4 regions of the Bacillus sp. K7 genome follow, and region 3 is predicted to be linked to each of the others. Evidence: riboswitches for the same ligand, from Rfam matches in the RefSeq annotation. Region 3 holds a riboswitch; each other region holds the start of a gene.
The links. A riboswitch is a leader RNA that binds a small molecule or an ion and turns the genes downstream of it on or off. The one in region 3 is predicted to bind S-adenosylmethionine.
Positions count from the first base shown of each region.

Region 1: linked by a shared signal. The riboswitch ahead of M1D98_RS09780 (2-hydroxyacid dehydrogenase) and the one ahead of M1D98_RS08245 (phosphoadenylyl-sulfate reductase) in region 3 are both predicted to bind S-adenosylmethionine.
Region 2: linked by a shared signal. The riboswitch ahead of M1D98_RS05780 (bifunctional homocysteine S-methyltransferase/methylenetetrahydrofolate reductase) and the one ahead of M1D98_RS08245 (phosphoadenylyl-sulfate reductase) in region 3 are both predicted to bind S-adenosylmethionine.
Region 4: linked by a shared signal. The riboswitch ahead of mtnW (2,3-diketo-5-methylthiopentyl-1-phosphate enolase) and the one ahead of M1D98_RS08245 (phosphoadenylyl-sulfate reductase) in region 3 are both predicted to bind S-adenosylmethionine.

Region 1 is NZ_CP096406.1:1,951,613-1,955,359, forward strand. Features, by position in the region: gene M1D98_RS09775 (FGGY-family carbohydrate kinase) at 1-1,206, opposite strand, end outside; gene M1D98_RS09780 (2-hydroxyacid dehydrogenase) at 1,203-2,249, opposite strand; SAM riboswitch class I at 2,346-2,437, opposite strand; gene M1D98_RS09785 (molybdopterin oxidoreductase family protein) at 2,585-3,747, shown strand, end outside.
Region 2 is NZ_CP096406.1:1,155,474-1,159,220, reverse strand. Features, by position in the region: gene M1D98_RS05790 (CvfB family protein) at 1-325, opposite strand, end outside; gene M1D98_RS05785 (YajQ family cyclic di-GMP-binding protein) at 424-915, shown strand; SAM riboswitch class I at 1,021-1,138, shown strand; gene M1D98_RS05780 (bifunctional homocysteine S-methyltransferase/methylenetetrahydrofolate reductase) at 1,229-3,067, shown strand; gene M1D98_RS05775 (GNAT family N-acetyltransferase) at 3,366-3,747, shown strand, end outside.
Region 3 is NZ_CP096406.1:1,621,536-1,625,282, forward strand. Features, by position in the region: gene pyrK (dihydroorotate oxidase B electron transfer subunit) at 1-142, shown strand, start outside; gene M1D98_RS08230 (dihydroorotate dehydrogenase) at 142-1,077, shown strand; gene pyrF (orotidine-5'-phosphate decarboxylase) at 1,046-1,765, shown strand; gene pyrE (orotate phosphoribosyltransferase) at 1,762-2,394, shown strand; SAM riboswitch class I at 2,539-2,644, shown strand; gene M1D98_RS08245 (phosphoadenylyl-sulfate reductase) at 2,805-3,506, shown strand; gene cysP (sulfate permease) at 3,518-3,747, shown strand, end outside.
Region 4 is NZ_CP096406.1:1,421,930-1,425,676, reverse strand. Features, by position in the region: gene M1D98_RS07225 (methylthioribulose 1-phosphate dehydratase) at 1-259, opposite strand, end outside; gene mtnX (2-hydroxy-3-keto-5-methylthiopentenyl-1-phosphate phosphatase) at 217-924, opposite strand; gene mtnW (2,3-diketo-5-methylthiopentyl-1-phosphate enolase) at 921-2,138, opposite strand; SAM riboswitch class I at 2,222-2,322, opposite strand; gene mtnE (methionine-glutamine aminotransferase) at 2,364-3,557, opposite strand; gene M1D98_RS07205 (carbon-nitrogen family hydrolase) at 3,652-3,747, shown strand, end outside.

The sequences.
Region 1 (3,747 bases), 330 kb from region 3:
TCCTCCGCACACCCACACATAGTCACGTTCAAACGGTGTATCCTCTGTTAACATGTCAAAGTTCCATTTGATTGAAAATGCAATCTCTTGCAGCGCCGCACGCACAAAATGCGCTCTTTCTAAATGTGCTGCAAGCGGGGCATCAAAAAGAAAACCGCCTTTCGTTAACACATTTTTTTCCGCCGATAAGTAAGAACCGAGAGCCGCCACGCATGCATTGTCTTCTTTAGCAAGTGCAGAAATCTCTTCCTCCATCACTTCGTACGATTCATTCGGATAAAAAATCTGTTTTAATTTTTGATAGTTCAGACCGGTAATGCCCGGGTTTGTTTCCACAAGCCAATGTCCTTGATCTGTATGGCAATTCAGCCAGGCTTTATGTTTTGTGTCGCCATGCTTAGCCGTAATTTTGGTTATTGGCGTTGTTGTCCCTGATACGATGACAATGTCCTCAAGCGCAGCGCCGGTGCTTTTCACAGCCAGCTGTGTATCCCCTCCTCCTGATATCACCTTTGCTTGTATGGAAAGGCCTAATTCGGACGCATACTCATGCGTTAGCGTTCCAATCACTGTTCCCGCTCTTACAAGTGGAGGAAGGACGGATGAAGAAAAGCCGAATATGCCGCACATTTCTTCTGACCAAGTATTCTGCTTCACGTCAAACAGCAAGGTTTCGGTTGCCTGTGATGGTTCATATGTCAATATTCCGCTCAGCTTGTACGTCACCCAATCACTGATGCTTGTAAAGCTCACGGTTTTTTCCCATAAAGAGGGCTGCCGCTGTTTTAAACCATACAGCTTGAGCGCAGAAAAAAGTGCAGTCGGCAAACGGCCCGTACGGCTGTATATCTCTTCCTGATTGGGTATACTCTCCTCCCACTCACGGCCGCGGTTATCAATGTTCGGCAGCCCGAGAAAAGAGTCGCCGTTTTGATCGATCAGCACAATCCCTTGTCTTTGACTCGTCGATGTCAAACCAATGATGTCAATATTACTTGAACGAGAGAGCGCACGTTTTGCCAGTTTTATTACTTGCTCCCACAGCACCTGAGGGGAAAAATAACGGCTGTCCGGGTAAAGCGTCTCAGTGGAATAGACAATGTCCTCCCGTTCAACTGTTTGGACTCGACCCGATACACTCACGACAGCTACTCTCGCATTGCCTGTGCCGATATCGAAAACGAGATAGCCTTTTTGTTTTGTCATTCCGTTAGCCTCCTTTCTTTTCCCTCTGTTTTTAGTACATCTTTGTTATATAGTGTTGGAAGATGAAGAGTTTTTTCAGCCTGCCACTTTTTGAGGGCATCATTCAGGATCGTCACATGATGATCCTCCACTTCAAAAGTTGCTCCAGCGAGATGCGGTGTTGCCAGAACATTAGGCAATGAAATGAATTCGTAATCTGATTCCTCTGGAGGTTCATGATAAAAAACGTCCAAAATCGCTCCTCTGATGTTATGTTCTTTTAATGCAGATAAAAGATCCTCACGGTTTACCACAACTGCTCTTGACGTATTGATGAAAATCGCACTCTCTTTCATCAGATCAAAATACGTCCGATCAATAAGTCCCACTGTTTCCTCGGTACGAGGCAGATGGACTGAAACGATATCACTGTCTGAAAACACCGTTTTAAGAGATACGTTTTCATAGTGAGGATGATCGTCTTGCACGTATGGATCGTAATACTTTATTTTACAGTCAAACGCGGTCAGCAGTTTTGCAATCCTTTGCCCAACCGCGCCGAACCCAACCATGCCGACCGTTTTCCCCGTTAATTCATTCCCTTTGAATTTGACATAGGCCTGCAAGTAATCGCTGTCCCATTTTCCATCCTTCAGCCATTGATTAGAGGCGCTGGTATGACGGAGAAAGGAAATCACATTGCCGATAAACATTTCAGCAACAGCTTGTGCATTCCGCCCGGGTGTATAGAAAACGGGTATGCCCTTTTTTGACGCTGCGGCCACGTCCACATTGGAGGGCATGCCTCTGCATACGCCCACAAATGAAAGTTCTGGAACAGATGCAAATACGCTTTCTGATACGTGGTCAAGCTCAGTAATCAATCCTATCGCATGTGTTTCTTTTAGTAGCTGAATGAGTTCATCTTCCCGGTATGCCTGGCCTTGTTCCTTCCAGGAGTGATAAGCAACCGAGCCGAACAAGTTTTCAAGCTCTTTTCGTCCTTCTTTGTTGTACGGTGCTGTAACCAAAACCGTCATGGTGCAAAACATCCTTTTCATCATATTTTTTCATAAAAAAAATCTCTTCCCGAAGATGGAAAGAGATTCATGTATAAGCGCATGCCCTGTTTAGAGACAGACGCCGGTATAAACCTTGCTTTCCTATCTTTCAAGCTGACGCTTGCTGGAATTGGCACAATAATGTTGCCGAGGTTTCATAGGGCCAGTCCCTCCACCTCTCTGGATAGAAAATGTTGAGTATGTAATTTTCAGAATAAAGAATACGTTTATCATAAAGAAGTCTCAGATTGTTGTCAATCTCTTTTTTCAGAATTGACGTTATCATCGGAAATGTTATAATTCTTACAAAATATTTAACTAGAGAGAGGTACTGGGCCATGAAATCATTTGCCACACAACAAAACGGCATTTTTAAATCGGTTTGCTCGCTGGACTGCCCGGATCAGTGCGGATTGCTAATACATAAAAAAGATGGAAAAATAGTGAAAGTGCAAGGTGATCCTGACCATCCTGTCACAGCCGGTAACATATGCAACAAAGTCCGAAACATGACGGAGCGCATCTATGATGAAAAGCGGCTGACGACACCGCTCAAAAGGACTGGCCCAAAAGGACAAGCGATATTTGAACCGATCTCTTGGGAAGAGGCGATCGATACCATCACCGCACGCTGGAAACAGCTGATTGATGAAGATGGCGCTGAAAGCATACTTCCATACAGTTTTTACGGAAATATGGGGAAATTAACAGCTGAAGGAATGGACCGCCGCTTCTTTTATCGTCTGGGCTCAAGCCAGCTTGAACGGACAATTTGCAGCAAAGCGGGATCTGAGGGCTACAAATATACAATGGGCATTAGCGCGGGAACTGATCCTGAGGAAACCATTCATACAAAACTATTTATATTTTGGGGAATTAATGCGGTCAGCACAAATATGCACCAAATTACAATCGCTCAAAAAGCGCGAAAACAAGGTGCCAAAATTGTCGTCATTGATGTGCATAAAAACCAGACAGGGCGTCTCGCAGATTGGTTTATTCCCATAAAACCCGGAACCGACAGCGCACTTGCCCTTGGCATCATGCACATTTTATTTAAAGAGAATCTTCATGATGAAGCCTTTCTGTCTGAATACACAGTCGGCTATGAAGAGCTCCGTGAACACGTGAAACAGTATGATCCGGAAAAGGTATCGCGGATCACCGGTGTCAGCACCGACGATATATACCAGCTGGCAAGAATGTACGGCGACACCTCCCCTTCTTTTATCAGAATCGGAAACGGGCTCCAGCACCATGATAACGGCGGGATGATCGTACGGACGATTGCCTGTCTTCCAGCCATCACCGGCCAATGGCTACGCAAAGGAGGCGGCGCAATTAAGCATAACAGCGGAATTTTAGCATATAACACGAATGCCTTGCAGCGGCCTGACTTACTAAAGGGGCGCACACCAAGATCATTTAATATGAATCAGCTTGGCAAAGTGCTTTTGGAAACAGATCCGCCGATCCGTTCCCTTTTTATTTACGGGACGAA
Region 2 (3,747 bases), 470 kb from region 3:
TGGATAAGCCGACATCAACGAAAACGCCCATATCTTCCACTTTATCCACCACTTCGACCCAGCCGTACTCGTCCGCGCTGATGGACGGAATTTTCATCGTGGCCGCAAGTCTTTCCTGCTGGTCGACGTATATAAAGACCTCTACTTCGTCTCTGTCCTCGATATCCTCAGTTATTTCACTGTTATGTAAGAGAATCGTGTCTTCTCCATCGGTCAAAAAGTAACCGAAGTCGGTTTGGTGATCTATACTCAAGGTTAGTTGCTGCCCTGGTCTCATGCTATCGTCCTTCCTGTTCCGCTTGTTTTCCGCGGATTCTGTTAACATTTTTTCCAATCATCACAAATTGATTCTTTGTTCTGTTGGAAGTTTCTCTTTATTCTACTATAATCAACTCATAAGTTAAATGTTATGGAGGTTTTCATATGGCAAAAGAAAGTTCATTTGATATTGTATCCAAGGTCGAGTTGCCTGAAGTGCAAAACGCGATCCAAATCGCACTCAAGGAAATCAGCACACGCTATGACTTTAAAGGCAGCAAAAGCGATATTACTTTAGATAAAGAGGAGCTTGTCCTCGTTTCTGATGACGAATTTAAATTAAGCCAGCTGAAAGACGTGCTGGTCAGTAAATTGATTAAGCGAAACGTGCCGACAAAAAACATTGATTACGGCAAGATTGAAAGCGCGTCAGGCGGAACGGTGCGCCAGCGCGCCAAACTTGTTCAAGGCATTGACAAGGATAATGCCAAAAAAGTTAATGCGATCATCAAAAACTCCGGATTGAAAGTAAAGTCACAAGTGCAGGATGATCAAGTTCGTGTAACCGGTAAAAACAAGGATGATCTGCAGCAGATTATCACAGCAGTGAGAGGCGCAGATTTGCCAATTGACGTTCAATTTATAAATTTCAGATAAATTTTCTGAATCCTATTGATTATTGTCTTTATTTTCGGTAAATTTGGAGAAAGGGAAAAAGCCCCGCAGCTTTTGGCATTTCCTTATACGAAAACTTCATATCCGTTCTTATCAAGAGAAGCAGAGGGACTGGCCCGACGAAGCTTCAGCAACCGGTGTAATGGCGTTCAGCCATGACCAAGGTGCTAAATCCAGCAAGCTCGAACAGCTTGGAAGATAAGAAGAGACAAAATCACTGACAAAGTCTTCTTCTTAAGAGGACTTTTTTTATTTCTCTTTTTTCCTTGCTGAATGTGAATAAAGGAGGCAGACAATGGGACTTTTAGAAGATTTGCAAAAACAGGTGTTAATCGGTGACGGCGCCATGGGGACGCTCCTCTACTCCTACGGCATTGACAGGTGCTTTGAGGAACTCAACATTTCAAAGCCGGAGGAAATTCAGCGCATACATAAAGCGTACGTTGAGGCTGGAGCCAATATCATTCAAACAAATACGTACGGAGCCAATTATATTAAATTATCCAGGCACGGGCTTGAGGGTGACATTAAAAAAATGAATCAGGAGGCAGTGAAGATTGCGCGGGCTTCAGCAGGCGATGCGTACATTTTGGGGACAATGGGCGGCATCCGCACATTTAATAAAAACGCGTACAGCCTTGACGAAATCAAACGCAGCTTTCGCGAGCAGCTGTACCTGCTCCTGCATGAACAACCGGACGGCTTGCTGTTGGAGACGTATTATGATTTAGAAGAAGCCCGTGAAGTGCTGAAAATTGCGCGCAAAGAGACCGCCCTTCCGATTATGCTTAACGTCTCCATGCACGAGCAAGGTGTACTGCAGGACGGGACACCGCTTTCTGAAGCATTGCGGTCAATCGCGGATCTCGGGGCTGATATCGTCGGCATTAACTGCCGGCTCGGCCCTTATCACATGATTGAAGCGCTAAGCGAAGTGCCGATTTTTGATGATGTGTTTTTATCCGTTTATCCGAACAGCAGTCTTCCTTCGCTGGAAGAGGGACGGCTCGTCTATGAAACAGACGACACATATTTTCAAAACAGCGCCTTAGAATTCCGCAAGCAAGGCGCGCGGATTATCGGCGGTTGCTGCGGCACCACGCCAAATCACATTCAGGCAATGGCGGAAGCGGTTGGCGGGCTTGCCCCCATTACTGAAAAAGAAGTCAAAGTCCCTGCTAAAGAATGTATTTCTGTTCAGCATGAGCGGACAGAGCCCGGTTTAAATGAGATCGCAGTTGAAAAACGCTCCATCATCGTAGAGCTGGACCCGCCGAAAAAATTGAGCTTTGATACGTTTTTGTCCGCCGCTGCCGAATTGAAAGAAGCAGGAATCAACGCCCTGACGCTCGCCGACAATTCTCTGGCTACTCCGCGAATCAGCAATGTTGCCTGCGGCGCTCTTGTGAAGCAGCAGCTCGATATGCGCTCCCTTGTCCATATTACATGCCGTGACCGAAACATTATCGGCTTGCAGTCACATTTAATGGGCCTTGATACGTTAGGGCTGAATGACGTGCTGGCCATTACAGGCGACCCTTCTAAAATCGGGGATTTTCCGGGAGCGACGTCTGTGTATGATTTAACATCCTTTGATTTAATCAGGCTGATCAAACAATTCAACGAAGGGCTGTCCCTGTCTGGAAAACCGCTTGGCAAGAAAACGAATTTCTCAGTCGCCGCCGCATTTAATCCTAACGTGCGCCATCTGGATAAAGCGGTAAAACGGCTTGAGAAAAAAATAGATTGCGGCGCCGATTATTTTGTTTCACAGCCTGTCTATTCCGAGCAGCAGCTCGTCGACATCCATAACGAAACAAAGCATCTGAAGACGCCGATCTATATCGGCATTATGCCGCTCACAAGCAGCCGGAACGCTGAATTCATCCACAATGAAATCCCAGGCATTAAGCTGTCTGACTCTATTCGCGAAAAAATGGCTCTCGCCGGCGAGGATAAAGAGAAACAAAAAGCGGAAGGCCTTGCGATTGCACGCTCCCTGTTGGATACGGCATGCGAGCTGTTTAACGGCATCTATTTGATCACGCCTTTTCTCAGATCTGACTTGACCGCTGAGCTCACATCGTATATCCAGCAAAAGGATGAGCAGCGCCAAAATATCTATTTGCATTAATACTAGAGACCGCCTGAACCAATCAGGCGGTCTATTTTTACCGCATTCGTGTTACGATATAAAAAAGCCATTTTTGAGGAGAAACATCATGCTCGTAGTCAAAACCATTTTCGCGGAAGATACATACGACACCCTGCAAAAACCGGTAGACAAAGGCGTGCAGGCAGTATGGCACAATGCAAGACAACTTGTCTAAGGCTGCTACGCAAAGCTTGGCTGGGAACCGTTTGAGCTTCCTTCCCGGCATTGGCACACATGTTGTGATGTACAAAACACTCGGAAGAAGCAGGTGACCTGTATGAAGATAGCAGATGAGCTGATTGAGCTTCACGAAAAACATACCCCCGGTCTATTGCGGCTTTGCAGGCAAGCCGGGTGGCCGGATTATGGCGAACAAGAACTGAAAATGCTTGTCCAACAAGGACGCTTTTTCGGTTATCAAAATGACCGCGGAGACCTCATTTCCTGCATCGGCTTGTTTTTGTTTGGCCGTCTTGCTTCAATCGGACTCGTCATCGTGGATAAGGAATACAAACGGCTCGGTCTCGGGCGGCGGATGGTAAACGCGTGCATCAGCCAAACGGATGAAAGCACATCCATCAGGCTTTGCGCCACAACAGAAGGTTTGCCTCTTTATGAAAAAGCAGGTTTTCATACGGCGGGGTCAGTCCGAAAGTACA
Region 3 (3,747 bases):
TTACCTGTCCATGGAGGAACGAATGGGTTGCGGTATTGGGGCATGCTTTGCGTGTGTGTGCCACACAAACGAAAGTGAGACATCCTACGTAAAAGTATGTCTCGACGGACCTGTATTTAAAGCTCAGGAGGTGGCGCTGTAATGCTAGAGGTGAAATTGCCGGGACTTGATTTGAAAAATCCGATCATTCCTGCATCAGGCTGCTTCGGTTTTGGAAAAGAGTTTGCGCGTTTTTATGATTTATCTTGTCTCGGAGCCATTATGATCAAAGCGACGACAAAGGAGCCTCGCTTCGGGAATCCGACCCCAAGGGTAGCCGAGACTGGCGCTGGAATGCTCAATGCGATCGGTCTGCAAAACCCGGGGCTGGAAAGCGTTTTGCAAAATGAGCTGCCATGGCTTGAGCAGTTTGATACGCCGATCATCGCCAATGTCGCAGGTTCCAAAGTCGAGGATTATGTACAGGTCGCGGCGAATATCGGTAAAGCGCCCAACGTTCATGCACTTGAGTTGAACATTTCCTGCCCGAATGTGAAAACAGGCGGAATCGCTTTTGGCACGAACCCGGAAATGGCTGCCGATTTGACAAAAGCGGTTAAAGAGGTTTCAGATGTGCCCGTTTATGTGAAGCTTTCTCCGAATGTGGCAAATATCACAGAAATTGCATCAGCGATCGAAGAGGCGGGAGCAGACGGTCTTACGATGATTAACACACTAATCGGCATGAGGCTTGATTTAACATCAGGCAAGCCGATATTAGCGAATCAAACAGGCGGGCTCTCCGGACCTGCTGTGAAGCCGGTTGCCATTCGCATGGTGTATGAAGTCAGCCAGGCTGTCAACATCCCGATTATCGGAATGGGAGGCGTGCAGACGGCAGAAGATGCACTGGAGTTTCTTCTCGCAGGAGCAAGCGCGGTCGCTGTCGGAACGGCAAACTTTGTGAATCCTTTTGCATGCCCGGACATGATTGAACAGCTGCCATCTGTATTGCGCCAATACGGCTATGAATCAATTGAAGAATGTATCGGAAGGAGCTGGAACCATGAAAAACGACCTGCCCATCATCGCGCTTGATTTTGCATCAGCTGAAGAAACACTTGCGTTCTTAGCGCCTTTTCAGCAAAAACCGTTATTTGTAAAGGTTGGAATGGAGCTTTTTTATCAAGAAGGGCCGTCGATTGTTAAACAACTAAAAGAAAGAGAGTGCGAGCTGTTTTTAGATTTAAAGCTTCATGACATCCCGACCACTGTGCACAAAGCGATGAAGCGCTTAGCCGCTCTTGGGGTAGACCTCGTCAATGTTCATGCGGCCGGAGGCAAAAAAATGATGCAAGCAGCTCTGGAAGGCTTAGAAGAAGGGACGCCATCCGGGAAAAAACGCCCGTCCCTTATCGCGGTAACCCAGCTGACAAGCACATCTGAACAAATCATGAAAGATGAACTGCTGATCGAAAAGCCTTTGATTGACACGGTCGTCCACTACAGCAAACTAACAGAAGAAAGCGGATTGGATGGAGTGGTCTGCTCTGTTCATGAAGCAAAAGCCATTTACCAAGCGGTGCCGTCTTCATTTCTGACTGTCACTCCAGGGATCAGGCTGTCAGAAGACGCTGCGAATGACCAAATCCGCGTAGCGACACCTGCAATTGCAAGAGAGAAAGGGTCATCCGCAATTGTAGTAGGACGCTCGATTACAAAAGCGAAAAACCCAGTAAAAGCCTATGAAGCTGTCAAACTCGAATGGGAGGGAATCAAATCATGAAGCAAATCATCGCAAAACATTTATTAGACATCCAAGCTGTATTTTTACGCCCGAACGAGCCATTTACATGGGCAAGCGGCATTTTATCGCCAATCTACTGTGACAACCGCCTTACGCTATCTTTCCCGGAAGTCAGAAATGATGTGGCCTCAGGCATCCGCAAGCTTGTCGAAGAGCATTTTCCTGAAGCTGAAATGATTGCGGGTACAGCGACAGCCGGTATTCCTCATGCTGCTCTGGCGGCTGACCGTTTGAACCTTCCGATGTGTTATGTGAGAAGCAAGCCGAAAGCGCACGGAAAAGGCAATCAGATTGAGGGAGCCGTGCAAAAGGGGCAAAAAACGGTCGTCATTGAAGACTTAATCTCTACAGGAGGCAGCGTGCTTGAAGCTGCGGCAGCTTTACAAGCGGCTGGCTGTGAAGTGCTTGGTGTCGTCTCAATCTTTACGTACGGGCTTTCTCAAGCGCAGGAAGCGTTTGAGAAGGCAGAACTGCCATACTACTCTTTAACTGATTATGATGCGCTCACACAGGTCGCGCTTGAAAACGGAAATATTCATTCAGGGGATTTAGAAAAGCTGAAAACGTGGAAACGAAATCCCGAGTCAAAAGATTGGTTTAAAAAATAATAAATAAATTTCGCTGATGCACAGAGGCCTCAAAGCCTTGATGCAGTTGAAAACAGGCCCCGAGGTCTGTTTTTTTATTAATCCTATAAAAAAAGTCGGGTTGACTTATGTTAGAATTGTGCTAAAATTTACTACAAATCTAAAAACTTATCAAGAGCGGCTGAGGGACTGGACCTATGAAGCCCGGCAACCTGCACAGTTTGTAAGGTGCTACTTCCAGCAAAATGAAATCCATTTTGAAAGATAAGGGCTGCATGCTGTTCTTGTCTTTCTTTCCGCCGGATCGAAAGTTTTTTATTTTAAGAGGAAGAAGGGATGGCGGCAATCACCGCAGCCGCGCATGACATTACAATTGGAAAAAGGCAATCAGCAGAAAGCGACTGTTTGTCTCCGAAAGGAGGAAAGAAGAAATGTTAACGTACGATAATTGGGAAGAGCCAACGATTACATTTCCGGAAGACGATCCTTATAAAGGAGCGCTGTCAGTTTTAAAGTGGGCATACGGCCATTACGGCAATCAGCTTGTTTATGCCTGCAGTTTCGGAATTGAGGGAATCGTTCTGATTGACTTAATTTATAAAGTGAAAAAAGACGCAGAGATTGTGTTTCTTGATACAGGACTTCATTTTAAAGAAACCTATGAAACGATTGAACGAGTGAAAGAGCGTTATCCGGGTCTTCATATCATCCTGAAAAAACCAGATCTCACGCTTGAGGAGCAAGCTGGTGAATATGGCGATAAACTGTGGGAGAGAGAACCGAATCAATGCTGCTATCTCAGAAAGATCGTTCCTTTAAGAGAGGCGCTTTCGGGACATCCGGCCTGGCTTTCCGGCCTGCGCCGTGATCAAGGGCCGAGTCGTGCCAATACGAATTTCTTAAATAAAGATGAAAAATTCAAATCAGTAAAAGTATGTCCGCTTATCCACTGGACTTGGAAAGACATTTGGAGATACACATCCCGGAATGAGCTGGACTACAATCCGCTTCATGACCAAGGATATCCAAGTATTGGCTGCGCGCCTTGTACCGCTCCAGCTTTTACTGCAGAGGATTTACGCTCAGGAAGATGGAATGGTATGGCGAAAACAGAATGCGGACTGCATGAATAAGGAGCTGTAAAATGGAATTAGCCGCTATTTTATTTAGCTTGTTTTTCGCGATGAATATTGGTGCAAGCGGCGCTGCAGCTTCGATGGGAGTTGCTTACGGCTCTGGAGCCATCAAAAAGAAAACATACGCTTTGATCCTGTGCGCAGTCGGTGTGCTCGCTGGAGCGGTCATTGGCGGGGGCGAGGTTGTAAAAACCATCAGCTCTGGGATTATCCCTGAGCAGACCATTACACTGACGGT
Region 4 (3,747 bases), 200 kb from region 3:
AATGTGTGTGCAACAGCGTTTCCGCTGACGGTTTTAGAGAATGCCCGCTTTCGGCAGGCTCTCCGTTTTGATCCACCAGCAGAAAATCTTCATCCGTCTCTTTGCGTTTATCTTTACCGCTTGCGGTTACGAGAAAGGTTAAAGGCTCATCAGAAACTTTAATAGACAGGTTGCCGCTAGTCGCCGGAAACCAGTCTCTTTCGGCCAATTCCCGTTTTACTTCAGCGAGCTCTCGCCAACGTTCTTGTTTTGCAGCCATTCCTGTACCTCCGTTACATTCTCGATTTCTTTTCTAATTTCATAAAAATCTTGATACGGGAGATGGTTTAGGTTCCGCTCCCTGCATTCGTTTAATAAATAATCCCTTGCAAAGCAAAGGTCGGACAGCTTTGCAGCCTCCACATCTGTAACCGAATCGCCGATCATGATGATATATTGGTTCGGTTCAGCGAGTTCATGTATCACCGACGGCTTGCAGCACCCGCATTGATTGCTGCAAGTTCCTTTGCAAGAATGAGGCCAGTCAATATGAATATAGTCATTGTCAAATGACGCATGGTTGCAATAAATACGCTCTTTCTCCACAATGCCTTCAAGCAAAGGATACACAAAAAAGTCCATTCCTCCGCTTACGACATAAAACGGAATCTCATGCTCCTTGACAAACGCTACAAATTCGCGAAAGCCTTCCCTGATTTTTGCATCTTCCAATACAAATCTCGTAATCTCTTCTTTTAAACGGCTTGGCAGAAGGCCGAACATCCGCCCGACACCTTCCTTGATCGACAGCGTTTTGGAAAGGACGCCGTCTTTTAATGCGTTCCACTCCGGCGGAGCGAATGTTTTCATGATGTTTATAATGTTGTCATTCATCGTGATGGTGCCGTCAAAATCACAAATAATGAATGGCTTTCGAGTCGTCATAAGGCTTCAACCTTTCCCCATTTATCAAGCGCCAGCTTCAGATCTTTGCATTGTTCGGCTTTTTCATCAATCGGCTGAGCTTCTAAAACAGCATCAATTATGGCTCTGAACGCTTTGCCACCGCCCTGGGCGCCGTTCGGATGTCCGTGTACGCCTCCCCCGGCGTTTATAATATGATCTATGCCGAAATTCCGCATTAAAAGCGGAACCATACCGGGATGAATGCCTGCTGACGGAACGGCAAATGTTTGGTTAAAGGCATCCTCTCTCACACATTCTTCGTGAATCGCCAGCGCATCTTCTTTTGGAAGCGCAACCGAACCGTACGGAGATGGGAAGAGACTGAAGTCGGCTCCGCAATACCGGTTCAATTTTCCGAGCAAAAGAGCGTGAGAAAATCCGTAGAACGGAGAAGACGTAAACGCCCCACTGACAGCTGGATGAGCCATAATCGGGATTGCGATTTCGGGATCTTCCGCCAAGCTTTGCATGACGTCCAAGCCGTAAGCGAAGACATTAAACAATAACGCATCCGCTCCCAATTCAGCAGCGCGTCTCGCTTTGTCGTTCAGATCAGCCGTACGCCCGGTCAAATTGACCGCATACAGCGTTTTATGCCCGGTTTGCTCATACGTTTCTTTCAATACTTGCTTTCCTTCTGTAATTCTTGTTTCAAAAGGCGCCAGGCCTGTCTCAAAGAAAATTTCATCGTCCTTAATCAGGTCAACTCCGCCAAGCGCCTGCTGTCTGAGCTGTTCTTTAATATCACTCAGGTCTCTTCCGATAACCCCTTTGAAAATGCTCATTAACAGCGGTCTCTCAAACTCTCCCAGCAGCTTTCGAATGCCGTATACACCAAACTTCGGTCCCGGCAGCGTGCGCTTAAACGCGTCAGAGAAGTGAAGATCGAGTAATTTGATTTTTCCGTCCAGCGACAGCTTCCCAAATACTGTTGTCAGCAAAGCCGGGATATCCTGAGAGAAATTGATGTCAGGATAGGCAATTGTGATCACCGCTTGTTTTCCTGACGCAGGAGTCCCTTCTCTTTCCTCGACCTTTATCACCCGTCCCTTGTGCTTTTGCATTTGTTCCTGTTTTACAAGGGGCAGATCAGTCCAGGAGCCTACTGTCAATCCTGTTGCGATTTGTTCCGCTTTTTTCTCTGTATCGGCTCCCGGTTCGGTCAGGAGATATGTTGCTAATAACTCACCCATGCCAGAGCTCCTTTCATTTCATCCATATAAAAAAACCTCTTCAAACAGCAATCGCGTCTAAAGAGGTTTCGTTTCTCGTCCGAATCTTATCTCTCAGCCGCCAGCTGCAAGAATTAGCACCGTGCTTTATAAGTCGGTTGCCGGGCTTCATCGGGCTCGTCCCTCTGCCTGCTCTTGATAAGAAAATATAGATTTTATAAATTATTTTGAATTATCCCATCGTTATCAAGTCTTGTCAATGCTTTTTTGGGTAAACAGGTTCAGCTTCCCAATTCGATAAGCGGCCTCTTTGAGTCTTTCTTCACTTGTCAGCAGCCCGACTCTGACATAGCCCTCGCCATATTCACCGAAACCATTTCCAGCCGCAACGGCCACATTCGCTTTTTCCAGCAAAAGGTCTGAGAACTGCTCGGAAGTATAGCCTTCAGGCACGGGCAGCCATGCAAAAAAAGAACCTGCCGGAGCAGCCACATCCCAGCCGATCTCCCGGCATGACGCAATCCAAGCGTTTCGCCTGCTTTCATATCGGGCATTTTGCTCCGCCACGCACGTTTGATCACCTAGCAGTGCCGCCGCTGCAGCCTCCTGAGTCGCTCTGAAAAGACTGACAAACATATGGTCTTGATAAAGATTGATCGCTTCAATGACCGAAGCGTTTCCGACGGCAAAGCCGATCCGCCACCCCGCCATATTATACGTTTTTGACAGCGTATAAATTTCAATGCCGATATCCTTCGCACCTTCAGTCTGCAAGAAGCTTAACGGCTTACAGCCGTCAAATCCTACAGCGCCGTAAGCAAAATCATGAACAACACAAATCCCGTTTTCTTTTGCAAAACTCACGGTTTCTTCAAAAAAACCGGAGGTAGCAACAGCTCCAGTCGGATTATTCGGATAATTCAAGTACATCAATTTCGCCTGTTCTCTCACTTCAGCGGGGATGTTGCTGTAATCAGGCAGAAACGCCCTGTCCTTTACGAGCGGCATCATTTCCATCTTCGCTTTCGCGAGTGCCACACCTGACCAGTAATCAGGATAGCCCGGATCCGGAACTAAAATCGTATCTCCGGGATTCAGCAAACATTGCGGGAGCTCGACCAGACCGGCTTTTCCGCCGAATAATACAGCGACTTCCGTCTCCGGGTCAAGGTCAATGCCGTATTCTCTTTTATAAAATGCCGCCGCTGCTGATTTCAGGCTGTATGAGCCGCGAAAAGACGAGTATTTATGATTGTCAGGATCAGCAACGGCTAGTTTCATTTCCTCGACGATATGTTCCGGAGTCGGCTGATCCGGATTTCCCTGTCCGAGATTGATGACGTCATGTCCTTCTGCAAGCTTTCGGTTCACTTTTTGCACCAAAGAAGCGAAGAATTGCTTAGGCAGCTCCTTTAATACATGAGATTGTTCAAATTTCATCTATTCTCACCTTCTAAAAAAATCTTGAAATGATAGTCCATCATCATATATGGTTAAATGAAAAAAGTAAAGAAAAATGTGGAGTGATCAAAAGATGAAATGGACCATATCTTGCCTGCAATTTGATATTTCATACGGAAAGCCTTCAGAAAATATCAAAAAGGCTGAATTCTTTATCGAAAAAGAAAGC